2 regions of the Chromohalobacter sp. 48-RD10 genome follow, and region 2 is predicted to be linked to the other one. Evidence: predicted binding sites of a transcription regulator. Region 2 holds the regulator's gene; the other holds the start of a gene.
What was found. Region 2 encodes sigma-54, which starts transcription at its own class of promoters, with help from an activator protein. Its sites were predicted from a motif close to TGGCACNNNNNTTGCTNT; they were not measured.

Region 1: glnL (nitrogen regulation protein NR(II)) is a predicted target of sigma-54. The motif match lies at 6,378-6,395, and genes of this name have one in related genera.

What each region holds. Positions count from the first base shown of each region.
Region 1 covers NZ_JARANX010000021.1:11,329-26,555, forward strand. Annotated here, with positions in the region: partial or broken gene OP496_RS14635 (maltoporin) at 1-165, shown strand, start outside; gene OP496_RS14640 (MalM family protein) at 276-1,205, shown strand; gene OP496_RS14645 (deoxyguanosinetriphosphate triphosphohydrolase) at 1,236-2,573, opposite strand; gene OP496_RS14650 (oxaloacetate decarboxylase) at 2,697-3,560, opposite strand; gene ntrC (nitrogen regulation protein NR(I)) at 3,823-5,232, opposite strand; gene glnL (nitrogen regulation protein NR(II)) at 5,248-6,342, opposite strand; gene OP496_RS14665 (DUF4124 domain-containing protein) at 6,504-7,124, opposite strand; gene glnA (glutamate--ammonia ligase) at 7,278-8,687, opposite strand; gene OP496_RS14675 (polysaccharide deacetylase family protein) at 9,216-10,208, shown strand; gene OP496_RS14680 (TonB-dependent receptor) at 10,296-12,371, opposite strand; gene typA (translational GTPase TypA) at 12,874-14,685, shown strand; gene OP496_RS14690 (dicarboxylate/amino acid:cation symporter) at 15,012-15,227, shown strand, end outside.
Region 2 covers NZ_JARANX010000002.1:386,170-401,396, forward strand. Annotated here, with positions in the region: gene OP496_RS04720 (KpsF/GutQ family sugar-phosphate isomerase) at 1-613, shown strand, start outside; gene OP496_RS04725 (HAD hydrolase family protein) at 622-1,164, shown strand; gene lptC (LPS export ABC transporter periplasmic protein LptC) at 1,173-1,760, shown strand; gene lptA (lipopolysaccharide transport periplasmic protein LptA) at 1,757-2,284, shown strand; gene lptB (LPS export ABC transporter ATP-binding protein) at 2,331-3,056, shown strand; gene OP496_RS04745 (RNA polymerase factor sigma-54) at 3,181-4,611, shown strand; gene raiA (ribosome-associated translation inhibitor RaiA) at 4,748-5,056, shown strand; gene ptsN (PTS IIA-like nitrogen regulatory protein PtsN) at 5,063-5,539, shown strand; gene rapZ (RNase adapter RapZ) at 5,581-6,477, shown strand; gene OP496_RS04765 (HPr family phosphocarrier protein) at 6,464-6,733, shown strand; gene mgtE (magnesium transporter) at 6,816-8,168, shown strand; gene pmbA (metalloprotease PmbA) at 8,203-9,543, opposite strand; gene yjgA (ribosome biogenesis factor YjgA) at 9,653-10,171, shown strand; gene tldD (metalloprotease TldD) at 10,302-11,756, opposite strand; gene OP496_RS04790 (AsmA-like C-terminal region-containing protein) at 11,753-15,227, opposite strand, start outside.

The sequences.
Region 1 (15,227 bases), on a different contig from region 2:
TATGCCAAGTGGAACGGCGATGCTTACCAGCAACAACGAAATGATGAGGATGATTATCACAAGGCACACGCATTGGACGCTGGCGCCGGCCCCAACAATGTCGACTTCAACGACACCGACGGCCTGACCTTCGGTGCCCAGATGGAGGTCTGGTGGGGCAGTTGATCGCTCGGCGGTCACAACAGCGACCGTCGACACGCTAGTTAGCTGTATCGATCCTTGAGGCTCCGTCGCATCGGCGACGGGGCCGTTTTTCGCATTCGGGAGTTCATCGTATGCCACAACGCCATCTGGCCATCCTGCTTTCAGGACTGGCCCTCACCAGCCTGGCCGGCTGTGCCTCGCTGGTTCCCCACGACGACACATCCGTGGCGCCGGCGGAGCAAAGTCAGCAAGCGCTCGAGCGCGCCACGGACTGCTGCAGTACGCTTGCCGCCTTGCCTTATCAGTCATTGGCGGTCGGCGAGTCACAGTCATTGACGCTCGACACACAGGCCCCGATGCACCGTTTCGCGGATGGGGCCAGCTACTTCCAAGCGTTCGAGTTGCCACGCACGCGCGAGCCGCTGACGTTCAAGCTCACCAGCACCATCGCCAATGATCAGGTTTTCGCCCCCACGGTGCTGGTTCTCGATGAGGATTTTCAGCCCACGCAGCGCGTCGCCAGCGATAAATTCGACTACCTCAGCCCCAACGGTTTCGCCGGTGCGCGTCTGGGCGCTACCTTCGACATTACCCCCGGCCCCGATGCCGCCTACCTAGTGGTCTACAGCAACGACGCCGCACGCCAGGGCACGACGCAGTATGAAAGCGCGGAAAAAGTCTATGCCCGCGTGCGCGGTCTCGCGCTTCCCCCCGGGCCCGACCCCATCGCCGAGCACACCGCCACCGGCAACGTCACCCTGGAGAACGAATCCCGCAAGACCAGCGGCAGCCTGCTGACGCCGATTCTCGGCACGCGCTCGCACGCCGACAGTGCGACAGAGACCCATACCGCCACTGCGCGCGACGAACAGGCATCCCCGTCAAGCGGCGATAGCGACAATGCCTCCGCACCCGACTTCGATTATCGGCGGATGATCAACGCCGCCCTCAAGGCCGACGACATCGAGCTGGCCATGCAACTGGCCGAACGCGCCGAGCGCGAAGGCAACAGCGGTACTCGCGCCTGGCTAGCCGAGCGCCTGCGCAGCGTCTCGCCGTAAGCCCGCCACGCATGGCGAGTGGCGAATGCGTCACTCGCCGCGCAGTCGGCCGCCCATCTCCTGGGCGAGATCGACGGCGTAGTGGTCGGTCATACCGCCGATGAAGTCGAGCATGCGCCGATAGCTGGCGTAGAGCGACCACGACGGTTGGGGCGTGTTCTCGCCGATCAACGCCAGTACGCGCTGGTGCTTGAAGGACGATTCACCGCTGTGATGCAACTCATACGCCGCGCCGATGAAGGCCTCGAGGAGAATGCCCAGCGTCGTATAGGCACCGATTTCCAGCTTGGCCTTGCGTTCGTTCTGGAAGATACGCTCACGGGCGATCTGCTTGGCCGTGCCGACCCCCCAGCCCAAATCGGGATGACACAACTCAAGCAGGTCGCCCTCCAGCGTGCCATTCAGCAACGCACTTTCATGCTGCACGAACACCGCCGCAACATCGTTCACTGCACGTTCCATCGCCGCGCCGCGCAACGCCGCGATACGCCGACGCTGGGACACGCCCCGGGCGTGCATGTCGTCATAGCCCGACGGCGCGCCCCCGGCGATCTGAATGAGTACCTCGGCGACTTCGTCGTAGCGCAGAATGCCCATCTCCAGGCCGTCTTCGAGATCCAGCAGTGCATAGCAGATATCGTCAGCGGCTTCGACGAGATACGCCAGCGGATGCCGGCACCAGGCGGTTTCGCCATACGGCAACAAGCCCAGACGCTCGGCAACCTCGCCCAATTGCTCGCGTTCCGACTGGTAACAGCCGAACTTGCCGGCCCGCGAGGTACGCTCCACCGTCCACGGATACTTGAGCATCGTGCCTAGCGTGGCGGCGGTCAGGCGCATGCCGCCATTGAACTGGTTGTACTCGATCTGGGTGACGATGCGAAACCCTTGGGCATTGCCCTCGTAGGTCAGCAGGTCCTCGCGCTCGGCCGGCGAAAGCTCAGTCAACAGCCCACTGCCCTCCGCTTCGGCACGCTTGAACCAGTCGCGAATGGCGTATTCGCCGGCATGCCCGAACGGCGGATTGCCGATGTCGTGCCCTAAGCAAGCCGCCTGCACGATGACCCCCAAGTCGGCGGGCGTAATCCAGTCCGGTAGCCGCTCGCGCAACTGCTCGCCAACGATCATGCCTAGCGAGCGCCCCACGCAGCCCACCTCCAACGAATGCGTCAAACGCGTGTGGATATGATCGTTGTCGGTCAGCGGGTGCACCTGGGTCTTGCGCCCCAAGCGCCGGAACGACCCGGCGAAGACGATACGGTCGTGATCCTTGTGGAACGGACTGCGCCCGATCTCCTCGCGCGAGCCCCCGTGCTTGTCGTTGAGACGCATCGGGTCGAGCAAGCGCTCCCATTGCATGGCGGTCATCGCACTCTCCGGCTATCAGTGGTCCAGGCTTCGGGCTTCGCAGCATTCTAGTTCGTAGCTCGTGGCTCGTAGCGCGTGGCTCGTGGCTCGTGGCTCGTGGCTCGTGGCTCGTCAGCGTAACGCTTACTCCTTCACATCCATATAATCGCGCGCCCAGGCACGATACTCGTCCAGCGTAGAGTAACGCGTGGACAACTGCGACGCGCTCAGCTCGCTGGCGGCGATGTCACGCTGCTCGCGCAGGCAGTCGTAAGTCGCCTTGATCGCGGCGAAATAGGCCGCGTGGCCGTTGACCACCACGCGCACGCCAAGCGCGGCCAAGCGCTCGCGATCGCGCAGTTCAGGATTGCCGTAGGTGACCAGCATCAGCGGGATATCCAGCGGCGCGGCCAGACGCGCGAGATGATCGAAGTCACGCACGCCCACCAGGCAGATGGCATCCACGCCCGCCGCCTGATAGGCGCACACACGCTCGACGGCAGCGTCATCGTCGAGCTGACCGGCATTGGTGCGCGCAATGATCGCCATCGCCGGGTCGATGCGGGCCTCCAACGCCGCACGCATCTTGCCCACGCCCTCGTCGAGCGGGATGAGATCGGTGGACTTATGCCCATGCTGCGCCGGTAGCAATGTGTCCTCGATAGTCAACGCCGCCACGCCGGCACGCTCGAGTTCGGTGATGGTGCGCATGACGTTGAGCGCGTTGCCATAGCCATGATCGGCGTCAGCGATCACCGGCAGCCGCGTCACGCGGCCGATGCGGGTCGCCTGCTCGACGAACTCGCTCAAGGTGATCAGGGCGAAATCCGGCGCCGCCAGCACCTGCAGCGAGGCCACCGAGCCCCCTAGGATGCCCACCTCGAAGCCCAGGTCTGCGGCGATGCGCGCCGACATCGGGTCGAACACCGAAGCGGTGAAGAAGCACTGATCGGACGCCAACAGGGCGCGGAAGTCGTTACGTAGATCGTGTTGCGAGGGGGTTGCCACTCAAGACTCCTATTGTCACGCGACGGCCGTACCGCGCGCGGGCGAAAGGCCCGCATAGAGGACGACGGTCGGATTGAACACGGCCAGCTTGGCTGGCGCATGAGACATGCCTCCCGCGGACACGCCACCTTGCAGACCCGGCGGGAAAGCATATCGAATTAGACGTTAGGAGGAGAAGGATATTACGCCGCGCCACAAGATGCACGGGCTTACCCCGCCCTTGTCGAGAGCGGGTATTGCAGCCCCAGCCGAGCAGCCTGGACTATTCGTCCGCCAACGCCGGCAGCAGCACCTTGAGTTTGCGCGTCAGGGTATTGCGACCCCAGCCGAGCAGCTCGGCGGCCTCGCCCTTGCGTCCCCCGGTGTGCTTGAGCGCGGTCTCGATGAGGATACGCTCGAAATCCGGAACTGCCTCCTCGAGCAGATGCGTATGCCCCGCCGCCAGAGCACGGTCAGCCCACTCACGAAAGGCGCCGCGCCAATCGCCGCCGGCACTTTCGGTGCCCTCGATATCGCGCAGCTCCGGTGGCAGGTCCTCGACCAGCACCTCGCGTCCCGATGCCATGACCGTCAGCCAGCGACAGGTGTTCTCGAGCTGGCGCACGTTGCCCGGCCAGGGCAGCTGCGTGAGGTGCTGCTCGGCTTCCTGGGTCAGCACCTTGGGCTCGGTGGCGAGCTCCTTGGCGGCCTCGGCCAGAAAGTGCTGCGCCAAGCGTGGAATGTCCTCACGCCGCTCAGAGAGGCGCGGTAGATGGATACGAATCACGTTGAGGCGGTGAAACAGATCCTCACGGAAGCGGCCATCCTCGACCAGGCGCTCCAGGTGCTGGTGGGTCGCGGCGATGATGCGCACGTCGACCTTGACCGGCGTATGGCCGCCGACCCGGTAGAACTCACCATCCGCCAGCACGCGCAACAAACGGGTCTGGGTCTCGGCGGGCATGTCGCCGATCTCGTCGAGGAATAGCGTACCGCCATCGGACTGCTCGAAGCGCCCGCGACGCTGCGAGGTCGCCCCGGTGAAAGCGCCCTTTTCATGGCCGAAGAGTTCGGATTCCATCAGATCCTTGGGAATCGCCGCCATGTTAAGCGCGATGAAGGGCCCGCCATGCCGTGGGCTGTGCTGATGCAACGCCTGGGCGACACGTTCCTTGCCGGTCCCCGATTCGCCGTTGATCATCACCGTGATATGCGATTGCGAAAGCCGCCCGATGGCGCGGAAGACCTCCTGCATCGCCGGCGCCTCACCGATGATCTCCGCCGACAGGCCTTCCGGCACCGCCGCTGGCGCACGCCGCTCGCGGGCATGCGCCACGCCACGGCGTACCAACGCCAGAGCCTCGTCGACGTCGAACGGCTTGGGCAGGTACTCGAAGGCGCCACCTTGATACGACGCCACGGCACTGTCGAGATCGGAATGCGCGGTCATCACGATCACTGGCAGATCCGGGTGGCTTTCGCGAATGCGCGCCATCAGGTCCAGCCCGTCGAGTCCCGGCATACGGATATCGGTCAGCAGCACATCGGGCGGTTGACGCAGGATCTGTTCCAGCGCGGTATCGGCACGCTCGAAGCTTTGCACCTCGAGATCCGGCTGAGCCAGCGCGCGCTCCAGCACCCAGCGAATGGCGCGGTCATCGTCGACGATCACAATACGTGCAGCGTCAGTCATAGGGCCTCCCGAGCCTCAATGGTGGCTCTCAAGCGGAATCAATAAGCGGAATTCGGTACACCCGGGCACCGAGTCGCACTCGATCAAGCCCTGGTGCTGATGCAGGATCGATTGCGCGATGGAAAGGCCCAGGCCACTGCTCTCGGCCCGCCCCGAGACCATGGGATAGAACAGCGTCTCGCGCAGCGTCTCAGGGATGCCGGGGCCGTTATCGAGGATGCCTAGCTCGCAGACCAGACGGTGACGCTCGGCGCCCAGTGTGAACTGTCGCCGCGCCCGCGTGCGCAGGGTCAGGCGTGGGCCGTCGATGCCATGCTCCTCCATCGCCTGGACGGCATTGCGGGCGACGTTGAGCACCGCCTGAATCAGTTGCGCTTCGTCGCCGTCCAGCTCCGGCAGGCTGGGGTCATAATCGCGCACGTAGTCGATGCGCGGATGCTCGGCCTCCAGCAAGGTCCGCACGCGCTCGAGCACCTTGTGAATGTTGAGCGGCTCGTGGCGGCTCATACTGTTGGGCCCCAGCATACGATCGACCAGATCGCGCAGGCGGTCCGCCTCCTCGACGATGACCCGCGTGAACTCGGCAAGCTGCGGATCGGGCAGGTCGCGCTCGAGCAACTGCGCCGCGCCACGAATGCCGCCCAGCGGATTCTTGACCTCGTGTGCCAGCCCACGGGTGAGCACCTTGATGGTCTCCTGGCGCGCGATCAGCGCCTCCTCACGGGAAATGCGCAACAGCCGGTCGCGTGGCTCGATCTCGATCAGCAGTTCATCGGCGGACAACGGCGTGACGGTGAAGTCCACCGTCGCCGAATCGCCCGATGGCAACGCCAGCGATGCTTCGCGCTGGGTGAAGGGATGCAGTTCATCACGCGCCTTGAGCAACACCTCCTCGACACTGCCCTCGACGCCCGCCAGGCTTTCCAGCCGCTGGCCCATGACACGCAATCGGCTGGTCGCCAGCAAAGACTCGGCGGCCGGATTCATCCAGCGCACATGCAGGGCGCCATCGAGCAGCACCACTGCTGTCGTCAGGTGTTCCAGCAAACGCTTGGGTTCAACCGAATGCAGTGGTTCGACCGAATGTTGTGGCAAAGGAGATTCTGGCATGACCCATCCATTATCCATCGTCCATGTACGTTATCAGTGCAAGAAGCACGCCAGTCTGTCGCCGCCCGGCATAGGGCAGTGCAGTCATCGGCACATGAGCCTGTTACGCACCAAAATAGTGCAAAAAGGGGAAGGCATACAGCGCCAGGCGCCAAAGCAGTTCACTGGCTGCCGCTGCCACCGGTATTGCGGGGATTGTTGGGATTGGCGGGTAAGTACACGCTGGCACGTTGTACATAAAGCGTGACCGGAGCACTACGTTGGCGCACACGTCCTTCGGAATCGACGACTTCAGCGCGCAAGGTGTGCTCCCCACGCACTAGTTCGGTGACTGAGAAGGTGGTCGCATGCCGGGCCGGACCGCTCACCTCACCATCGAGAACAATGCGCAGCTTATCCGTCTCGCGCAGTTCGGGAGTGACCGCCACGCGCACCTTGGTATCGCCCGCCGCGCCAGTGGGCAGGGTCGCTTCGTTGCCAGGGGCCGCAATGGTGAGACGCTGATAAGCGGTGAATGACGATGCGGCATCCGCTTCCGCCTCGATCGCTGCGTCCGGCGGCGCCTGGCGATCGTTGGTCTCGCGCGGCTGGCCAGGTATCGTGTTCACCGTACCGACGTCCACCTTCTCTCCTACCGGGCGGTCGGAAAAGGTCACGTTGCCTTGCGCATCGACGCTGCGATAGACCGGCGTCGCCTGTGCCGCAGACACACCCAATGCCCCAGCCATGAGTAGCGCCCAAGCGCCTTTCAACCATGTCGCGGTGGCCCACCCTTGGCGCATGCCCTTCTCCTAGTGCCTATACCGAACGCTCAGTCTAGCGCACCTTTTTTACTCAACCACAACACGCCTCAGCCACCACACGCCATAACCTAAAAGACCCCGTCACATCGGACGGGGCCTCGGTCAGCGGTGATCACGTTTTGTCGTGCGAGATCAGCAGCTGTAGTACATGTCGAATTCAACCGGATGCGTCGCCATACGCAGACGATCGACCTCTTCCTGCTTGAGCTCGAGGTAGGCGTCGATCATCTCGTCGGTGAACACCTCACCCTGGGTGAGGAAGGTGCGATCGGCATCCAGCGCCTCCAGCGCCTGGTCGAGGCTCTCGGCCACGGTGGGGATCGCCTTGCCTTCTTCCGGCGGCAGGTCATAGAGGTTCTTGTCCATCGCGTCGCCAGGATGGATCTTGTTCTTGATGCCATCGATACCCGCCATTAGCAGCGCGGAGAATGCCAGGTACGGATTGGCGGTCGGGTCGGGGAAACGGCACTCGACGCGCTTGCCCTTGGGGCTCGCGGTATACGGAATACGGATCGACGCACTGCGGTTACGCGCGCTGTAGGCGAGCATGACTGGCGCTTCGAAGCCTGGCACCAGGCGCTTGTAAGAGTTGGTCGACGCGTTGGTGAAGGCGTTCAGAGCACGCGCATGCTTGATGACACCGCCGATATAATACAGCGCGGTTTCGGACAGCCCTGCGTATTCGTCGCCGGCGAACATGTTGGCGCCGTCTTTCCAGAAGGACTGGTGCACGTGCATGCCGGAACCGTTGTCACCGACCAGTGGCTTGGGCATGAAGGTCGCGGTCTTGCCGTACGCGTGGGCCACGTTGTGGATCACGTACTTCATTTCCTGAACTTCGTCGGCCTTCTTGACCAAGGTGTTGAACTTGACGCCGATCTCGTTCTGGCCGGCGTTGGCCACTTCGTGGTGATGCACTTCGACCGACTGACCAATGGCTTCCAAGGTGTTGCACATCGCACTGCGGATGTCGTGGAAGCTATCCACTGGCGGCACCGGGAAGTAACCGCCCTTGACGCGCGGACGGTGCCCCAGGTTGCCACCTTCCACGTTGGTGGAGTCGGTCGCCCAGGCGCCTTCCTCGGACGTGATCTTGTACATCGCGCCCTGAATGTCGGCGTTCCAGTGCACTTCGTCGAAGACGAAGAATTCCGGCTCCGGCCCAAAGAAGGCGGTGTCACCCAGGCCAGTGGACTTCAGGTACGCCTCGGCGCGCTTGGCGATGGAGCGCGGATCACGCTCATAGCCCTGCATGGTGGCCGGCTCAATGATGTCACAACGCAGCACCAGGGTAGCGTCTTCGGTGAACGGATCGAGATAACCGCTGCCATCTTCCGGGCGCAGGATCATGTCGGACTCGTTGATCCCCTTCCAGCCTTCAATGGAGGAGCCATCGAACATCTGGCCATCCTCGAAGAACTCATCATCGACGGCGCCGGCCGGAATCGTGACGTGCTGCTCCTTGCCCTTGGTATCGGTAAAGCGCAGATCCACCCACTTGATATCGTGTTCTTCGATCAGGGCGAGGGTCTTCTCGGACATGATTTCCTCCACTATGAGCTCACGGCTCGGGTCGTTTGCTTGCGTGTTCAGCGTCGTTTGTAGCACGCCCGCCAGTAGCTGCCCACGGGTATGCACTTTACGTTTTGCAATGCAGAAGGCATGCCAACCACTGAGCCATCTGAGTGCGCCTGCGATAACTGCATGATCAATAAAGAAAAAAATAGACCGTCTTGGCGCATCGACCAGCACCACTTTGGCGCTAAGTACGCCACATATAAGTGCACAAGCATTACCAGCGCCTCAATTCGGTGCAAAGAACAACCCATGTGAACCAAAATAGTGCACAGCCCTATGGCCGACTGCTCACCGACGCGACGCTGGCAACATTCTGTCGATTTATTCACCAAGGCTGACTGGCTAAATCGAGACAACGAGATATGCTGATAGATAGCGTAACCGCTATCACAACATCATGCCCCAAAGGAGATTTTTGCCGTTCGCGACAGGACGTCACCACGGCAACAACGCTTGGCACATCGAGCAACCAGAAGTGCGGAGGGACACGCCATGAGTCATCTCAGCCTTGCCCATGACGTAGTGCAGCGCCTGCGCGGGCACTGGCGACGCAGCCTGAACGAGCCGCTTCGCGGACGCAGTGCGATCCTGGTCATACAGCGCGTACTGTCCGACGAAGCCGCCGCACGCCTGCCCCACCGGGCGCCCTATTGCCTCGGCCCAGAAAGCTTTCGACGGCTGCTCGACCACCTCACCGATCACGCTCAGATCGTTTCTCTGGCCAGCACCCGCCGTTTGCATCGCGACCCGGTGCCACGCATCGCGCTGACCTTCGACGGCGGCTGGCGCGACACTGCGGAGGTCGCGCTACGGCAACTCGAGCGCCTGGCATTGCCGGCCAGCATGTTTCTGAATACAGGCGATTCAGGCCGTTCACAAGGCGATTGGCGGATGGCCCTCGGCGACATCCTCTGGGACGGTCTCCAGCCCATGCGCGTTCGCGAATGTCTCGGCGATGCCGGGCTCCCGCTGCCACCGCCACGACCCAACCACCCTAATACCGCTTACAGCAGCGCCGTGCACGACTATCTCGAGCAACTCGCGCAGCAGGCCGCCCCATTGACGCTAGCGCGGCTCGGTTCGGCGCTGGGTACCGAGCTCGATATCGCCCCCCAAACGCTCGACCCGTTCAGCGTGCGCCGCTTGGAGAGCAACGGCCTGGTGCGTTTCGGCACGCGCGGCGTCGCCGCCACACCGTTAGAGACGCTCGACGATCGTCAGATCCAATGGCAAATTCGCCAATCGCGTCGCCAACTCAGCGTGCTATGCCGCGACCCATTGTCTTATTTCGCCTATCCACAGCCGGAAGCTTCGCTCCGTGTACGACAACTGGCCCAGCGCTGTGGCGTTCAGGAAGCCCTGCATAGCCATGCCGGCTGGCTCTCGCACCGCGACGACCCGTTGGCATTGCCACGCTTCCCGATCACGCAACCCGTTGCCAGCAGCACGGGACGTTTATACGACTATCTTTTGGGGCAACTTTAAAGCAGCGCGTGCATCACACTCACGGGCCTGCCACACGCCTACAACCCCGCACGCCGCTGACCTTTTGCATGCAAGTCTATAACGCCCTCAGACCCCAAAATCCAGACGTGCGGTCAGGCGGATGTCGCGCCCTGGGGAGAGCGCGTAGCCCTTATAAGTATCGAGAAATCCACGATAATCCTCATCAAAGAGGTTATGGACAGCAAGATCCAGATGGAGCACTTGCCCGCCAACACGTGGCGCGATCCCCGCGCCGAGATCGACCAGGGTGTAACCATCGGTCGAAGCACTGCCAAAGGGGGCATCGTCGAACTGGCTGAAGGGTTCACCGGGCGCTGCATCCTTCGAGGCGTAGCGACGAACCGTCAAGGATGTATACGGATTACGCGCCCACCCTTCCCCTTGTGGCGCGAAACGAGCACCGACACGCATGTTGTCGGCGGGCAACAAGGGCAAATCGTCACCATTGTCACGCCGTTCACCGTTAACGGTTTCCGCCGCCGCTGAGAGCGTCAGCTGACGCGTGACATCCTGCTCGATGGACAACTCCACGCCGCGCAGTATGGCGTCGGTCTGAGCGTAAGCGAAGACCGGCGATCCTCCCCGTGACTCGCCGATATCACGGGGAAAAATATAATCGTCGATCACGTTGCGATAAACGGTTGCATTGGCGCGTGTCGTGCTCGATGCCCAGCGCAGCGAGAGATCGGTGTTGAGCGAGGTCTCTGGATCGAGATCAGGGTTGCCACGCTGAAAAGCGGCTACTCCCCCATGCTTGCCGGCAACATACAGCTCAAAAAGGCTGGGCGCGCGAAATCCACGTCCCGCGTTGGCTGCCAGAGAGAGATTATCGGTAAATGAATAGAGACCGCCCAGTGAACCGGTCACGACATCGTAGCTTTGGCTCTCAGCATCGGTGACGTTCTGGGAAGGGTTAGCCGTCTTGGACGCCTTCCCCTCGATTCGATGATGGTCATAACGCAGCCCCGCCTGCAGCAAGAGATCCCCGAACCGCTTTTCCTCGAAGGCGAAAGCAGCCACATTGTCGACCGTGCCACCGGGCGACAGCTGCGTCGTGCCACGTGATACTTGATCCTTGTGCGTGTATTCGACGCCCACCGTACCACCATCCAATCCAGCAAAGGGCCCGTGCTGTCCTTCAAGGCGTGCAGTGTACTGATCGAACTCGACATCGATGGTGTCATCGAAACCGTCCGCGCGCGAACGTCCACCTGCGTTGGAGCGACGCCGGTTATTCTGCCAGACGAGTTGCGGCTTCCAAGTTATCCCATCAACTCGCTTCTCGCCGGAAAGCTCGAGTTGCTGGTTTTCGATGTACTGCCCGACGCCTTCCGCACCTGCCGAGGGAGGTAACTGCCCAGCCGGCGGCGGCAGCAAGAAGTTATGTTCATCATTGAAGCGGGAATAACGTGCCGTCCAAGTACCGCCGTCGTCATCCCGAAAGCCCAGCGCTAGCTCCCCGTTGACTTGGTTGAAGTCGGTGTCGTCGAGCTCACCCGTATACGCAGGGGCATCACGCAATCCCTTTGAGGGCGGCGGTGGAAAATGCGTCGCCTCGTTGGGGGTCTGGATATTGCCACCGTCACGACGAATGAGGCCCAGCGAATAACCCAACCGACCATTTCCGCCCGTCGCCTTGATACCGGTGTCCCACTGGCCATTATTACTGGAGTAACGCGTGAGCGTTTCCCCTTGGACAGGCGTATCCCAGGCGATTTCCGAAGAGAGCATATTGATGGCGCCGCCTAAGGCGCTCGAACCATAGAGCACGCTCGACGCCCCGCGTACCACCTCGACGCGGTCCAGCAGGAACGTATCGGTCGTCGGCATGTGGCGCACACCATATTGTTGGTGATCGACCCCGATGCCATTGTTGAGCATCTTGATCCGCTCGCCGGAGAGACCACGGATCACCGGTTTACCCACACTATTACCAGTGCTGATCGAGTTAATCCCTGCCTGCGACTCGAGCGCCTCACCGATGTTAGTGGCGCCCTTGGCTTCCATCTCACCGGAGTCAACCACATCGACATCGGCCGCCTGCAATAACGGATTACCCGGCAAGGGCGCGCCCGTCACAGTGACGGGCTCAAGTGTCTGCGATTCGCTATCTGGCGCCGCCATCGCGACATGCGATGCCATCGACACATTCAAGATAAGCGTCCCAATAAGGACACCTGCCGCACGCCGTTCCCCTGAACACATTGTTGCACCTGTTTTTGATGGCATATTTGAGATGTTATATCATAACTAAAAAAAGTCGATGTTCAAGAGTCGCACTTCTCGAACGTAGCAACGCTTTCGCGCTTCCAGATCACGCAAGCCGTTGCCAGCAGCGCGGGACGTCTCTATGATTGTCTCCCCGGGCACCTTTGATGAGTGAATAGCCCTTTTAGATCGGTGCGCTTCACCCCACGCCACGCGTCTATCAGGACGCGATAAATGGCGATTGACGAGTGCGCCGCCATTTTTTTGCGTATTTTCGTCCTGCCGCCAAAACGCCCCAAGTCCCTGATAGCGCCACGGTTATCGCCGCGCCAACGCGACTGTTGTCGTGCCGCGCCTGTTGGCAACGGTCATCAAACTGGCAGTCGTCGGCAACCTGACCCTATAATACGGCCCAATTTTCAAGCAGGATCCCTACGTGATCGAGAACCTTCGCAACATCGCCATTATCGCCCACGTCGACCATGGCAAGACGACCCTGGTCGATCAGCTCCTGAGTCAGTCCGGCACCCTCGACCGCAAGGCCGAAGGGCAAGAGCGCATCATGGACTCCAACGACCAGGAAAAAGAACGCGGTATCACCATTCTGTCCAAGAACACCGCGATCCAGTGGCACGATTATCACATCAACATCGTCGACACGCCCGGACACGCCGACTTCGGTGGTGAGGTCGAGCGCGTCATGTCGATGGTCGATTCCGTGCTGTTGATGGTCGACGCCGTCGACGGCCCTATGCCGCAGACGCGCTTCGTCACCCAGAAAGCCTTCGATCGCGGCTTGAAGCCTATCGTCGTGGTCAACAAGATCGACCGTCCCGGCGCACGTCCTGACTGGGTCATCGACCAGATCTTCGATCTGTTCGACAACCTGGGCGCCAACGACGACCAGCTCGACTTCCCGATCATCTATTGTTCGGCGCTCAACGGCGTCGCCGGCATGGAACCGGACGCGCTCGAAGACGATATGACACCGATGTTCAAGTCCATCGTCGATATCGTCGAACCGCCCACGGTCGAGCGCGACGGACCGTTCCAGATGCAGATCTCCGCGCTTGACTACAACAGCTACGTCGGCGTCATCGGCCTGGGCCGTATCAAGCGCGGCAACGTGAGCCCGGGGCAGCAGATCAGCGTGATGTCCAAGGAAGGCAATGTCCGCAAGGGCAAGGTCGGCCAGGTCATGACACACCTCGGCCTCGAGCGCGTTCAGACCGAGCAGGCCGAAGCCGGCGACATCATCTGCATCACCGGTATCAGCGATCTGGCGATCTCCGATACGCTGTGCGATCCGGCCAGCGTCGAAGCGCTGCCGGTGCTGACCGTCGACGAACCCACCGTCTCGATGACCTTCCAGGTCAACGACTCGCCGTTCGCCGGCAAGGAAGGCAAGTTCGTCACCAGCCGCAACATTCGTGACCGCCTCGAGCAGGAGCTGATCCACAACGTCGCGCTGCGTGTCGAGGAAGCCGAAACGCCCGAGAAGTTCAAGGTCTCCGGCCGCGGCGAGCTGCACCTTTCGGTACTCATCGAAAGCATGCGTCGTGAAGGCTACGAGCTCGCCGTGGGCCGCCCCGAGGTCATCATCCGCGAGAATGATGGCGTCAAGCAGGAGCCGTACGAAGAAGTCATCATCGATTGCGAAGAGCAGCACCAAGGCGCGGTGATGGAAGAACTCGGCTACCGTAAGGGCGAGATGACCAACATGAACCCGGACGGCAAGGGGCGTGTTCGCCTGGACTTCATCATCCCCGCGCGCGGGCTGATCGGCTTCCGTGGCCAGTTCCTGGCGCTGACCTCCGGCACCGGCATCCTCACCAGCCGCTTCGACCATTACGGCCCGCTCAAGCCCGACGCCTCCGTCGAGCGTCGCAACGGCGTGCTGGTCTCCATGCTCTCCGGCAAGGCACTGGCCTACGCGCTGTTCGCCCTGCAGGATCGCGGCAAATTGCTCGTCGAGCACGGCACCGAAGTCTACGAAGGCATGCTGGTGGGCATCAACAACCGTGCCGACGACATGACGGTCAACCCTACCAAGGCCAAGAAGCTCGACAACATGCGCTCCGCCGGCACCGACGAAGCCCTGGTGCTGACGCCGCCGATCCGCTTCAGCCTCGAGCAGGCCATCGAGTTCCTCGATGACGACGAACTGGTGGAGGTCACGCCCGAGCATATTCGTGTGCGCAAGAAGCACCTCACCGAGAACGAGCGTAAGCGCGCCAAGAAGAAGTAACGGCGCTCCGCACTCGACAGCAACACGAAGCCCACCACTCGGTGGGCTTTTTCATGTCTGGCTAACCCAATAAAGGATACTCACTGCAAGCACAATACATGCACATAGGCCAGGACACGCCCAGCACATACAACATGGCATCATACTATGAGATGGAAAATAACCATCACAACGAATAGCAATATGACGAAAGTTTTAACTACAAAAATATCATTTTATGAGTAAATAAAACGCTTTTTATACAAAAAACAAAATATTTTACGGCAGCATAGAAGTCCTCGTTCTATTTCCACCACACCACGGTTTAAACGGCAACGGAGCCTATCATGACAAATAATGCCCACCCCAAGCCGTCCAACCTCTGGCAGCGCATTCCCTTGTGGCAAAAGATCCTCGCCGGCCTGGCTCTAGGGATCCTCGCCGGGGCGCTACTGGGTGAAGACGCCACAGTGTTCAAGCCGATCGGCGATATCTTCATCAGCGCCATCAAGATGCTTATCGTGCCGCTAGTATTCACCACCCTCGTGGTCGGCATCACCTCG
Region 2 (15,227 bases):
GGTCAGCATGACCGGGCGTCCCGGCTCGACCCTATCGCGTCACGCCGAAGCACATCTGGATACCGCCGTTGCCCGTGAGGCTTGCCCGCTCGACCTCGCGCCGACCACCTCGACGACCGCTGCGCTGGCCATGGGCGACGCCCTCGCGGTGGCCCTGCTCGAGGCACGCGGATTCACCGCCGAAGACTTCGCCCTGTCACACCCCGGCGGTAGCCTAGGACGACGCCTGCTGCTCAAGGTCGAAGATCTCATGCATCATGGCGAGCGCCTGCCACGTGTCGCACTGGGTAGCCCGCTACGCGACGCTCTGCTGGAAATTACCCGCCAGGGCCTGGGCTTTACCTGCGTGGTCGATAACGCCGGGCATCTAGCCGGCATTTATACTGATGGCGACCTGCGGCGCACGCTCGACCAACACGACGACCTTCGCCGTCTGCGCGTCGATGACGTCATGACCCATGGCGGCAAGACAATCCGGCCGGATCTACTCGCCGCCGAGGCCGTCAAGGTCATGGAAGACAATCGTATCACGGCACTTGCCGTGGTCGACGACGACGGACGACCGATCGGCGCGCTGCACATGCACGACTTATTGGTCAGCGGCGTCATTTGAGGAGCCCCATGACATATTCCGACGATTGGCGCGACAAGGCACGCCGCATCCGACTCCTGGCCCTGGATGTGGACGGCGTACTCACCGACGGCACGCTACACTTGCAAAGCGATGGCCAGGAAACCAAGAGCTTCAACATTCTCGACGGTCTCGGCATCAAGCTACTGCAGCAAAGCGGCATCGCAGTGGCATTGATCACCGGGCGTGAGTCGCCCATGGTCAGCCGGCGTGCCGAGGCGCTTGGCATCGCACACGTCGTACAAGGTCGCGAGGATAAGCTAGCCGCGCTCAACACCCTGTGCGAACAGCTCGGCCTACCACTGGACGAGATCGCCTATTGTGGCGACGATTTGCCCGACCTGGCCGCGATTCGCGCCGCAGGACTCGGACTGAGCGTGAACAATGCGCCGGATTACGTCCGTGCGCACGCCGACTGGATTCCCGCGCGCTCGGGCGGCCAAGGCGCGGTGCGTGAAATTTGCGATGCCTTGCTGAGCTGCCAGGGACGGTGGGACGTTTGCCTCGCACCCTATCTCGATGGCCAAGGATGAAGCGCGTCATGCCGACTTTTCTGTCTTCTCGCAAATGGGCACGGCTGGGGCTATTGCTGATACTAGTGGTCCTTGGTATCGGCCTGGCCATCGTCGAACAACGCGATGCTTCTTCTCCTGGCCCGGTCCCCAGCGATGACGCAGGCGAGCCCGATTACTACTTAGAAGGCGTCACCATGACGCGCTTCAACGCGCAAGGCACCCCCCACCAGACGCTTGAATCGCCGCGCCTCGTGCATACCCCTGTCGACGATGTCATTCGCGCCGACTCACCGAAGGCCAAGGTGCGTGACGAGGCGGGACGTAAGTGGGACATCTCCGGCGACAAGGGAAGCCTGGGGCCGCAACGCGATCTACTCACCCTGACCGGGAATGCCCGGCTCGTACAACCCGAGCAGGGCTGGCGTCTCGACACCGACGTGCTGTACTACAAGTCCAGCGAGGGCCACGCCTGGAGTGACACCGAGGCCGTATTGCGGCAGCATGAACAGCGCGTGCGCGGCAATCGCTTCGACGCCTGGATCGACACCAATCAAGCGCGTCTGAGCGGTGATGTGCGAGGCCACCATCCACAGCTTGCCGAGGACGAATCATGATGACACGACCATTGACGATGGCACTGGCATGCGCCGCGCTGGGACTCGCCAGCCACACGGCGCTAGCGCTGGATAGCGATGCCAGCCAGCCTATCGAGATCGTCGCCGATCAGCTGGATCTCGACGACAACGCCGGCACCGCGGTCTATACCGGCGATGTCGATATGCAGCAAGGTAGTATGCAACTGACGGCCGCGCGCGTGAAGATCGAACGCAACGCGCAGGGCGAAGTCTCCACGGTCACCGCCCATGGCGGGGGTGGCGAACGCGCCTATCTCGAGCAAAAGCCAGCGCCGGACGAGCCGGTGGCCAAGGGCTGGGGCGATACGGTGATCTATCATGCCGCCCAGCGTCGCGTGGAACTCATCGACAATGCCGAGCTACACCAGGCCCGGGATACCTTCAATGGCGCCTATGTCGAATACTTCCTCGACCGCCGCCAGGTACAGGCTCGCTCCGACGATGACGGCGATGGCGACCAGCGCGTTCGCATGACGCTGACGCCCCGCGATAGCGAGCAGTGACGTGTTTAGTGATTCACTCACCCCAGTTAGGTAGGACCCGACGCCCATGAAGACCCTGAGTGCCGCCAACCTCGCCAAGAGCTACAAGGGCCGCCGCGTGGTGCATGACATCAGCCTGACCATACGTCAGGGCAGCATTGTCGGACTTCTCGGCCCTAATGGCGCCGGCAAGACTACCTCGTTCTACATGATTGTCGGACTGGTAGGCGCCGATGCCGGCAGCGTGCACATCGACGAGCGCAACCTGTCACATGCGGCCATGCACGAACGCGCCCGCGCCGGTATCGGTTACCTGCCCCAGGAAGCGTCGATCTTTCGCAAACTCTCGGTCGCCGACAACATCATGGCAATTCTCGAGACGCGCCGCGATCTCGACAAGGCCGCGCGCAAGGCACAGCTCGAGCGCCTCCTGGAGGAGTTTCACGTCACCCACATTCGTGACAACCCTGGCATGAGCCTGTCCGGGGGCGAACGTCGTCGCGTCGAGATCGCCCGCGCCCTGGCCACCGAGCCCGCCTTCATCCTTCTCGACGAGCCCTTCGCCGGGGTCGACCCGATCTCCGTTGGCGAGATAAAGAGCATCATCCGCCAATTGCGTGATCGTGATATCGGTGTCTTGATCACCGACCACAACGTACGCGAAACCCTGGATATCTGTGACAACGCCTATATCGTCGGCGACGGTCAGATCATCGCCGAAGGACATGCAGAGGCCATTCTCGCCAACCAGAAAGTGCGTGACGTCTACCTCGGCCATGAGTTCAGATTGTAAACGCAAACTGCTGGAACCGCTGCACGCTTATATAAATGGCATGATTGTTGCTTTCATTCTTGCAAGTAGCGTCGTCGCGAGATAACGTACGAGAACCGTTTCAGGAAGCGACGATCGATTCTCCATGTCCATGAAACCTACCTTGCAGCTTCGCGTCGGCACGCAGCTGACGATGACGCCCCAGTTACAGCAGGCCATTCAGCTCTTGCAGCTTTCAACGCTGGATTTGCGACAGGAGATTCAGCAAGCGCTGGACTCCAATCCTATGCTGGAGCTCGAGGAGGACTTCGAAGAACGCGAGGTCAGCGAAACGCAGCAGGAAGATGATTGGGCAAGCGACATCCCCGAGAACCTGTCGCTGGATAGCGAATGGAGTGATACCTACCAGGATTCAGGCCCCTCACTGACGGGGGGTGGCGGTAGCGAGGAAGGCCCCGATATAGAGCGCAATACCGCGCATACCAGTCTTCACGACCATCTGGCCTGGCAACTCGCCATGGCCGACATGACGCCGCGCGAACATGATATTGCCGAAGGCCTGATCGATGCCATGGGGGCCGACGGTTATCTCACCCTGCCCCTGGACGAGCTTGTTGACGGTTTGCGCGGCCAAGGCCTTTCGGGGCTCAAGGTGGGCGATGTCGAACACGTCATGATGCGCGTACAACAGTTCGATCCCACTGGGGTAGGCGCCCGCGACCTACGCGAGTGTCTGTTGCTGCAACTCGGCGCCCTCCCTGAAGACATGCCGCTGATAACCCAGGCCAAGCGGCTGGTACGCCAGTTCCTCGCAGCTCTCGCAGGCAACGACCGCAAGTTGCTCAAGCGACGCTTGCGCCTCGACGATGAAGAGCTCGACCACGTCATCGCCCTCATTCGGTCCCTCGACCCGCGCCCCGGCCTCGCCTTCGAGGACAGCAGCAACGATTATGTCATTCCCGACCTCATCGCGCGGCGCATCCGACAGGATTGGCGCATCGAGCTCAATCCCGAGGCCCTGCCCCGCGTACGTATCCAACCGGATTACGCTGCACTCATCAAGCGCGCCGACAAGAGCGACGACAACACCTTCCTCAAGCAGCATCTACAAGAAGCCAAATGGCTGCTCAAGAGCCTTTCGAGCCGTAACGACACCTTGCTGCGCGTGGGCCAAGAGATCATGGCACGCCAATTCGACTTCCTCGAACGCGGCGAGGAAGCCATGAAACCGTTGATCCTGGCAGATATCGCCGACGCGGTAGACATGCACGAGTCGACCATCTCCCGCGTGACCACGCAGAAATTCATTCATACGCCTCGCGGCGTCTTTGAGCTCAAGTATTTCTTTTCCAGCCACGTCGGGGGGCAAGGCGAAACCGACGCCCATTCCAGCACGGCAATTCGTGCACGCTTGAAGAAATTGATTGGCGACGAGCCACCACGCAAGCCTCTATCCGACAGCAAGCTCGTCGACCTCCTGGCTCAGGACAGCATTCCGGTCGCACGACGCACCGTCGCCAAGTACCGTGAAGCGATGGGTATACCTTCCTCCAGCGAGCGCAAGCGACTCGCCTGAACGCGGGCAGTTTGCACGTATCGGCCACGCTGCGTAGACTCGCTGCGGTCTTCGTTAGCCAGCCTTGATCCAGGGCTATGCAGCGCTCTAAAAAGGGTTACAATCGAAGTGCCAACCGATGGAATAGGAGCGTGCCATGCAAGCCAATATCACCGGTCACCACATCGAATTGACCGATGCTCTACGCGACTACGTCAATGAAAAGCTCGCGCGTCTGGAACGCCACTACGACAACATCACTACCGTCCAGGTCACGTTATCCATCGAGAAGGAACGCCACCTGGCTGCATGCACGCTTCATGCCGCAGGCGCGGACCTGCACGCCGATACACAAAGCGACGACATGTACGCCGCTATCGACGCCCTAACCGACAAGCTCGACCGTCAGCTCGTCAAACACAAGGAAAAGGTGCAGGCACGCGCTCAGGGCGCCGGTGCCCGTTAATTCGCCATGATATTGGAAAGCATCCTACCCCCCGAACGCGCACTCTTCGGCGTTGCCGGGGGGAGCAAGAAGCGTGTGCTGGAATTTTTCAGCACCTTCATCGCGCAGAACACACCCAGCCTCGATAGCCAGGAAGTGTTCGGACGTCTCATCGGCCGCGAACGATTGGGCAGCACCGGTATCGGTAATGGTGTCGCTATCCCGCATTCGCGCAATCCGCATTGCAAGGAGCCGATTGCCGGTTTTCTACGCCTGCAGGAGCCCATCGACTTCGATGCCACCGATGGCGACCCCGTCGACCTGATCTTCGTTCTGCTGGTTCCAGAAGAAGCCGACGATGCCCATCTGTCGTTGCTTGCCCAGGTTGCCGCCATCATGAACGATAGCGCCATTCGCACCAAACTACGCCAGGCACAGACTCAACGACAGCTCTACGACACTCTGATCGAGGCCATCCGCCAGCACGACACCAGCGCAAACTGACATCCGCGCATACTGATACTCGCGCAACACAAGGGGCGCTCATGCAGCTCGTGATCATCAGCGGCCGTTCCGGCTCCGGCAAATCGATTGCCCTCCAAGCACTCGAGGATCTCGGCTACTACGCGATCGACAACCTGCCGGCCAGTCTCATGGCACCCCTGATCGATGAGCTACGTGAAGGCCCGCCGTCACGCACGCATATCGCGGTCAGTATCGACGCACGCAATCTTCCCGATGCCCTGAGACGCTTCCCGGTGCTGCTCGAAGAGATCCGCGCCCGAGGCATTCAGTGCCAGGTCGTTTATTTGACCGCCGACTCGCGCATACTACTGGAACGCTACTCGGCGACGCGCCGTCGTCATCCGCTGACGCGAACCAGTGAAATGACGCTCGCCGAGGCCATCGAACAGGAACAAGCCTACCTTTCGTCGATTCGCGATATCGCCGATCTGGTCATCGACACCTCCAACCTGTCGGTACACGAACTGCGTGGCCGCATCGCCGAGCAGGTGGCACGCCATAGCGGCCGACACCTGACCTTGACGTTCGAGTCATTCGGCTACAAACGCGGCGTCCCGCTGGATGCCGACATGGTGTTCGATGCGCGCTGCCTGCCCAACCCTTACTGGGACCCTCAGCTACGCGGTTTCGACGGTCGCGATTCTCAAATCGTCACGTTTCTCGAAGCCTACCCCGACGTTCACGCCATGGCCGACGATATACGTCAGTGGTTGGAACGCTGGCTCCCCGCCTATGTTGCCAGCAATCGTAGTTATTTGACCGTCGCGATCGGCTGCACCGGTGGCCAGCACCGCTCGGTATACCTGATCGAAGGGCTGGCTCGGTATTTTGCGACACAAATGAGTGGAGTGCGCCTACGCCATCGCGAATTGGGCGTGCAAGCCGCACTGCCGGAGGATGGCGATGCCGCGTCGTAGGCTGCAACTCACCAACAAGCGCGGCCTCCACGCACGTGCCGCGACCAAGCTCGTGCAATGCTGCCAACCTTATGCGGCGCGCGTCTGTGTGTTCCATGGTCAGCGTGAAGCGGATGCCACCAACATCATGTCACTGCTCATGCTGGCAGCCCCCTGCGGGACCGAACTCGACATTCAAGCCGAGGGCGACGACGCCGACGAGGTACTCAAGGCCCTCACCACCTTGTTCGAGTCACGCTTCGAGGAAGATGCTTGATTAGCGAACAGCGTTCGCGCCTGCCCGAAGCGATGTTAGAATTACGCTTCGCCCAAGAATCGACAAAGGATGCCGATTCCCCATGAGCCCCAATCACAAGCAATTACAGCCTCGGCTGGACCGCCTCAGCGAGGCCTTGGAAAGCGGTGCGCTGGACCAGGCGCGGCGCATGCTCAATCGTGGCCTGGCCCCGGTCGATGTCGCCCATCTGCTTGAATCAACGCCGCCGCGTGAGCGCAATGTGCTGTGGGAACTGGTCGACCCCGAATTGCAGGGCGATGTGCTGCAATACCTGGGTGACGACATCCAGAGCGAATTCCTGAGCCGCATGGACGCCGAACAGCTCGTCTCGGCGACCGAAGGACTCGACGTCGACGACCTCGCCGACTTGCTGCAACGCTTGCCCAACACGGTCATTCACGAAGTACTGCAAGCCATGGAGGCGCAAGAACGCCAGCGGATCGAGACCGTGCTGTCCTACCCCGAGGACACCGCAGGCGGCTTGATGAACACCGACACCATCACCATTCGCCCGGATATCACCCTGGACGTGGTGCTGCGTTATCTGCGCCGACACGAAAAGTTGCCCGACTCCACCGATACGCTGCTCGTCGTCACCCGCCGCGACGAACTGATCGGCACGCTACCGCTCAATTTGCTGTTGGTATCCGACCCTTCGATCCTGGTCCGCGAGGTCATGAACACCGATTTTGCTTCGGTGCAAGCCACGGCCGCGGACACCGAGGTCGCCAGCCTGTTCGAGAAATTCGATCTCATTTCGGCACCGGTGGTGAGCACCGACGGCGCCCTGCTGGGCCGAATCACCATCGACGACGTGGTCGACGTCATTCGCGAGGATGCCGAGCACCAGGTCATGAGCATGGCCGGCCTCGACGAGGACGAGGACACCTTCGCGCCAGCGTGGCGTACCGGGCGTCGACGCGCCGTATGGCTAGGCATCAACCTGATTGCGGCGACCATCGTATCGTTTGCCATCGGCATCTTCGAATCGACCATTCAGCAAATCACTGCGCTGGCCGTGTTGATGCCCATCGTCTCCAGCATGGGCGGTATCGCCGGGTCGCAGACGCTGACGGTGCTGATTCGCGGGATCGCCCTCGGACACGTCGGCGGCGCCAACGTGCAGTGGCTGCTGGTCCGCGAAATGCTCTCGGGGATGATGAACGGTGTGCTATGGGCCGTGATCGTGGCCCTGGTCGCCATCGTGCGCTTCGACGACTACAAACTCGGCGGCATCATCGCCTTGTCGATGGTCATCAACCTGACCGTCGCCGCACTGGCCGGCACCGTGATTCCCGTGCTGCTCAAGCGCCTGAAGATTGACCCAGCGCTCTCGGGAGGCGTGCTCTTGACGACGATTACTGATGTGGTCGGCTTCGTCGCGTTTCTGGGACTGGCCACAGCGTTTTATTGAGACGCGGCGCTGAGGCACCGCGTCACCGAGCTTTTTACTCGCCCGCCACCATCATGTCGCCGATCAACCAGCTCCCGGTATGCACACTGCCGCGCGTATCGGTATCGCTGCCTACGCCTTGGATATTGGCGAACATATCGCGCAAGTTGCCGGCAATGGTGAATTCCTCGACGGGATGCTGAATCTTGCCATCCTCGACCCAGAAGCCCGACGCACCGCGTGAATAATCGCCGGTCACGCCATTGACCCCTTGCCCCATCAATTCGGTAACGAGTACGCCACGCCCCATCCGCGCGAGCAATTCATCCCGCGAAACTAGAGGCGCCTCGATACGCAGATTGCGCGCGCCACCGGCATTGCCGGTCGTGGTCATTTCCAAGCGCCGCGCACTGTATGCCGAAAGCATGTAACTCGCCAAGCGTCCCTGGTCGATGAACACGTTGTCGCGCGTGGCGACGCCATCATTATCGAAGGCCGTACTCGCCATGGCGCCATATTCACGAGGCCGTTCACACAGCGTGAACCACTCGGGGAAGATAGTCTCACCCAACTGACCACACAGGAAGGATGCCTCGCGATACAAGGCGCCTCCGGCGATGGCGCCCATGAAACTACCCACCAAACCGCTGGCAAGCTCGGGCGCAAAGAGCACCGGCATTCGACCTGTCGCTGGTGAGGCTGCCCCCAAACGGGCCAACGTCTTCTCGGCAGCACGTCGACCCACCGCCTCGGGCGACTCCAAGTCCGCTGGATTGCGTACCGAGGTATAGTCGTAATCGCGCTGCATGTCCGCTCCCTGACCGGCGATGAGCATGCACGACAGCGAGTGGTGGCTTCCGCGCTGGCTCCCCAGAAATCCATGGCTATTGCCATAAACGCGCACGCCTTCACCACTGGATAGGCTCGCCCCCTCGGAGTTGGCGATACCCTCGACCCCGCGACCGGCGGACTCGCAAGCAAGTGCCAGTTCGATGGCATCGTCGGTGCTCAACGGCCAAGGATAATGGACGCCGAGATCCGGCAATTCCGTCGCCATCAGTGAAGCATCGGCCAAGCCCGAGGCCGGGTCTTCCGCTGTATAGCGCGCAATATCCAACGCTTTCTCGACCACCGCACGCAAGGATTCATCGCTCGCGTCGGATGTCGACACGCTGCCCTTGCGCTGCCCCACGTACACGGTCACCGCGATCCCTTGATCGCGGGATAGCTCGACGTTTTCCACGTCGCCCAGGCGTACACCGACCTCGATTCCTTGGTCCACGCTGGCGCCCACTTCACACGCATCGGCGCCCAATCGCTTGGCCCATTCCAAGGCCTGCGCGACGCGTGCCTCCAAGCGTGCTTGCTGCTCTACGGCATCGAAGGCCTGGCTCATGGTCTACTCCTGTACTCATAAGGCCCGAGACACTGCTCAAGGGCTCGGTAGGATTGTCGAGGAAGCCTGATATACTGCACGGTCATCCCCGAAGCATGATGGTAATGCAATGTCGATCGATCTCCCCGACCCGCACGATGAAGAGGCGGGACGCCCCAGCAAGACCCAGCGCAAGCACGAGATGAAAGCCCTGCAAGCGCTGGGTGAACGCATCATCGCCATGAGCGATGCCCAGCGCGCACGCCTGCCGCTTTCCGACGACATGCGCGTCGCGGTCGAGGAAACCTCGCGCATCCGCTCCCACGAAGGCCGTCGTCGCCACATGCAGTATGTAGGCAAGGTCATGCGCCGCGAAGACCTTACGGCCATTCAGGCAACGTTCGACGCCATCGAACAGGAAAAGTTACAGCGCGATAACGCCTTCCATCGTCTCGAGCATTGGCGCAACCGGCTCATCGAGGACGACAGCACCGACGCGCTGGAGGCCTTCATCGCCGAATACCCCGAGGTCGACCGACAGACGCTGCGGCAACTCACTCGCAATGCTAGAAGCGAGCGCCAGCGCGAAAAACCGCCGAAGAATGCCCGCAAACTGTTCAAACTAATTCGCGAAACCGCCGAAATGTAAGATTGGCACTCCGTGCCTCAAAGAAGGAAGACCGGCGCTTCGCGCCTGGAAGATGAAAGGAAACCACATATCCTGGCTTGCTCCTCGTTCTTCCTTCTTCCCTCTTATTGCTTACTTCTTCTCCCTTACCTCAGGACTGCGTCCCGCCGACGGTGAGTTCGTCGATCTTGAGTGTCGGCTGGCCCACGCCGACCGGCACCCCCTGACCTTCCTTGCCGCAGACACCGATACCGGTATCCAGATCGAGATCGTGCCCGATCATCGACACCTGCTGCATGACCTCTGGCCCGTTGCCGATCAAGGTCGCACCCTTGACCGGTGCGGTGATCTTGCCGTCCTCGATCAAATAAGCCTCGGAGGCGGAGAACACGAAACGTCCCGAGGTGATATCGACCTGGCCGCCGCCGAAGCTCACCGCATAGATGCCCCGCTTGACGCTTTTGACGATGTCCTCGGGATCATCTTGGCCGGCCATCATGCAAGTATTGGTCATGCGCGGCATGGTGGCGTGTGCATAGGACTCGCGACGCGCATTACCAGTGGGCGCCATGCCCATCAAGCGTGCGTTGAGCTTGTCCTGCATATAGCCCTTGAGGATACCGTCCTCGATCAGCGTGTTGCGTTGCGTCGGCGTCCCTTCATCGTCGACGGAAAGCGATCCGCGCCGGTCGGATAGCGTCCCGTCGTCGACGACCGTGACACCGGGCGCGGCCACACGTTCACCAATACGCCCCGCGAAAGCCGAGCTGCCCTTGCGGTTGAAGTCTCCCTCGAGGCCATGCCCCACCGCCTCGTGCAGCAGAATGCCGGGCCAGCCGTTGCCCAACACCACCGGCATTTGGCCGGCCGGGGCATCGACCGCCTCCAGATTGACCTTCGCCTGACGCACCGCCTCCTTGGCAAAGCGTTCTGCGACGTTTTCGTCGCGCAAGCGCGCCATCGAGTAACGACCGCCACCGCCTGCGCTACCCCGCTCACGACGCCCGTCACGCACGGCGATGACGCTGACGTTGAAGCGTACCAAGGGGCGAATATCGGCTGCTAGCGTGCCATCGCTGGCGCGCACCATCACCACTTCATAGACGCCCGACAGAGAGGCACTGACTTGCGTGATACACGGATCGGCGGCACGGGCCACACGATCCGCCGTCTTGAGCATGGCGATTTTATCCTCGGCGGACAGCCCCGCCAGCGGATCGACATCGGCGTAGCGGCGCGTAGGCGTGGCAGCCTGAACCGCCTGAGGCGGCAAGCGTTGGCCGCTTCGCGCGATACCCGCTGCAATACGCCCGGTATCGGCCAGCGCATCGGGACTGATCTGATTGGAGTAGGCAAAACCGGTCTTTTCCCCGGTCAGGGTGCGTACGCCGACGCCACCGTCGATGCTGTAACCGGCCTCCTTGACGTCGCCGTCCTCGAGGATCCAGCTTTCTTGCCAGGTACGCTGAAAATACAAGTCGGCATAATCGATACCCGGCCCCATGGCGTGGCCCAGGCCGGTATCTAGCGCCGCCAGGTCGAGCCCCCCCGGCGCGAGGAGCAATGAGGTCGCCTGATTCAAGGCGCTGTCGTTGAGTGCGTTCATCGGGCGCTTTCCAGTGTCAGTTGCGGCGACGACCATGGGCCGTGCACGCGGTAATGTATCTGCGTTGCCTTATCGAGCCAGCCGCCGAAAAGCTTGTGGGCGAGGTACAATCCCACGCCTACTTGCGGCGCGCCAACGAGCACGGCCGCCAGCGGCAAATTCTGGCTCACCGGCACGGTGATACCCAGTCGCTGATTCAGTGTACGCTGCACGAGATCGACTTCGCCTTGCAAGGTAAAGTGGGTGGCCGAACCGTCGATTTCAACCGGGCCTCGGGTTATGAGCTTGCCGTCGAATAGCGTCGCCTCGCCATTCACGCTATTGAAAGCCGTCCCCTCCTGGGTAATATCGGAGAAGTCCAACGTCAGCCGACGGAAGATGTTATCCAGATTGAGCAGTCCCACCAGCTTGGCCGGGCCCGATTCGACCTCCCGGAAACGGCCATTGGTCAATGCCAGTGATGCACTGCCCTGCGAGCGTTCAACGGCAAATTGCCATGGCGCCCCGGGCCATGCCAAGCGCGCATCCAGATCGACGCTTTCGCTATTGACCACTTCGGGTTGCCCTAGGCGAACCAGGGCGTCGCCGAGATTGCTCCCCTTCAGGGTCATCCGCGCGCGCGTCAGGCTATCTCTTCGCCCTGTGGCTTCCCAGGCCAGTTCGCCGCTCGCCGTCACGCCGTTGACCACCAACGACAACGGCTTGATATCCAGACGCTGTAACGAGGTCTGCCAGTCGGCATCGAGCGGACCGATGGTCTGCCCGTCATGACGCAGCTCGTCGACATGCAAACGCCCATCGGGCCAGCCTTCCACGCCATCCGGAAGCGCTACGGGATCTGGCGGCGTGGCGATTTCATCGCTGAGTTTCACCTTACCGTCGCCTTGGCTAGCACCCTCGGCAGGCCACAGGGTGTCAAGATCTAGACGCGTGAGGTTAATATCCAGCGAGCGCGGCGCCTCTGGCCGCCACTGCGCTTCTCCCGCCGCCACGGGACCGGCCAGCGCCAATTGCCATCCATCCTCGAGCGGGGTGATATCGGCTTGCAACGCGCCCCGGCATTGTCCATCGAGAACGACACAAGGCGACGAGACGGCGATACGCTGCAAACCACTCGAGAGGTCCTCGCCCGTGCCGCTCGAGGCGTCGTCCGGCACGCCCTTGGGTTGCGTGGTGACTTGTCGGTTGAGATCGCGTTCACGCAGCAGCGATATCCATTGTTGTGGGTCCAACCGAGGCGGCTGCCAGTTCACGCTCCAGCCATCCTGCTGTGGCCACTGGGGCGCTTCCGGCCAGTTTTCCAACCATGCCTGGCCCTGTAAACGTTCGTCTCGCACACGCCAGCGTAATCGCCCCCAATCCGATACGCTGACCCGGCCGCTACCCGAGGCCACATCCGCGTTGACTTTCAGCGACGCCGTGTCGTCGACGGCCTTGCCAAAGGGGGCTGGTAGTTGCAGAGCCAGGCCTTCGAGGTCGCTGGTAACGCGCACGCTCGCGTTGTCCTCATCGTCGAAAGTGACCCGGGCGCGATACGGTAGCGTACCCTCGGCAAGCGCTGGCTGCGGCGCCAGGCGCGCCCAGCTCAATAATCCCTCGGCGCTGGCACGGCCCGTGAAGGTAAAGCCATCACCGCCCATGTCCAGCGTGCCATTCATATTTCCCCCCAGCGCCCGCGCACTCACGTCACCGGTCAGCAGGTCCTGATCCTTGAGGTGTCGATAACGCAGATCGCCCTGAACATCTTCGAGCGGAAGGCGCAACATGCCGAGATACAGTCGCGAGGCCTCGACACGCCCCTTGATATCGGCCTTCATCGCTTCAGGAATTGCCAGCGGAATCGTCATGTCGAGATCGGCCTCGACCTGGCCTTCACTCTGCCAATCGGCAAAGGTCTCGCTAAGATCTTCCAGCGGCGCTGCGGCGAGATAATCCAGCAAGGCTTGGCTGGATCCCGTGACAGGCCCACGCACACCCAACGTATTGCCGATCATCAAGACGCGGGCATCGCGCGTTTCCAGGCCCATGCTAGAGGCGTGGTCCACCTGCGCGACCAGGGTCTGATTGTCGATATCCAAATGGCCGGCAACGTTTTCCAGCGCTGGCCATTCGGGGTCATAGGGTAGCCGGCCCTGCTCGACATCCAGCGCCAGCTGCAGGCGATCATCGGGATTGACGAACAACTGGCCCTCGGGTGCCTCACGTTCGGTCAGCGTCTGCGACAATGACAGACTGCCTTGGGGAACGCGGCCGCTGACCTGCGATAGCCAATCGAGCAATTCGTCGTCCATGGCTTGGGTGGGCAGCCAGTCGAGCAGCGGCGTATCGATCGCATCAGCATCGGAAAACGCCAGATCGAGATCGAGATGCCCGGGCCTGTCCTCTGCCATCGGTATGTGCGTCGCGAACGTACCGTTGACATCGGCCCCACGCCAATTGGCTTGCAGTGCCTTGCCCTCGATGTCGAAAGCATTACCGTCACGTTGCCAGTCGACATGTCCGGTCGCGGCATCCACCGCAATCGGCTGGGCATAGACATCGGGGAACGCAAGCACCATGCCCGGCTCATCACGAAAATGCACGCTGCCCGAGGCGTTGTCGGTGGTCACCCAGGCGCTGAACGGCCCGCCGCCGGGGATGCCGTCCCAAGCCGACACGCGTGCGCCCGTCAATGCCGTGCGTGTGAACCAACGGTCGTCATGACGCCCGACTTCGAGGCCGGCGACTCGCCCCTGCGGCGCCATCTGCTCGAGCATGCGTGCGTGCTCATCGGATAACGGCAGCATGCGGCCCCAGGCGGCCAACGCATCCAGGGAAAAACCACTGCTGCGCAGCCACCAGTCGGCGCCGTCAACACGCGCCTGTAATCGCTCGGGCAAGGGGGAGCCTTCGCGGTCGTCGCCATCGCGCTTGGCAACCAGGTCATTGGCCCAGATATCCCAGCCGCCATCGTCATCCCGCAACGCCTGGGCACGCACGCCGATATCCTCGAATGCCAGCGGCGAGCCACCTCGCCTGGTGATCTCCAGCCTGGGTAGCGACAAGCGCAGACGCACATCCTCGAGACGGGCATCCTGCCAGCGGGCCCATAGCCGGGCGTCGCCTTCTACCGTGTTCAGAGTGTAGCGTTGCTGAGCAGTCAACACCTGGCCCAGGGCACGCAGCCCCTGGGCGTTGACGTCGACTTGCAGGGCGGCATTGAAGGCACCCAGTCCATGACGCCCGGGTAGCACCTCGAGAACCGCACTCAAGGCGGCATCCGGTTGGCCGTCGACATGCATCTGGCCCTCGAGGTGGGCCTGTGAGTCGCCGCCCGCCATCAGCATGCGCGGTGCTACGAGCGTGACCTCGTCCTGCCGCCCATGCAGCACCACGCGCACGTCATGAATGGCGACACGCTGACGCACAAGAACACCGACCCAACGGTCGATATCGGCGAGGCGGAAGCGACCCGGTGCCTGAACCTCATCG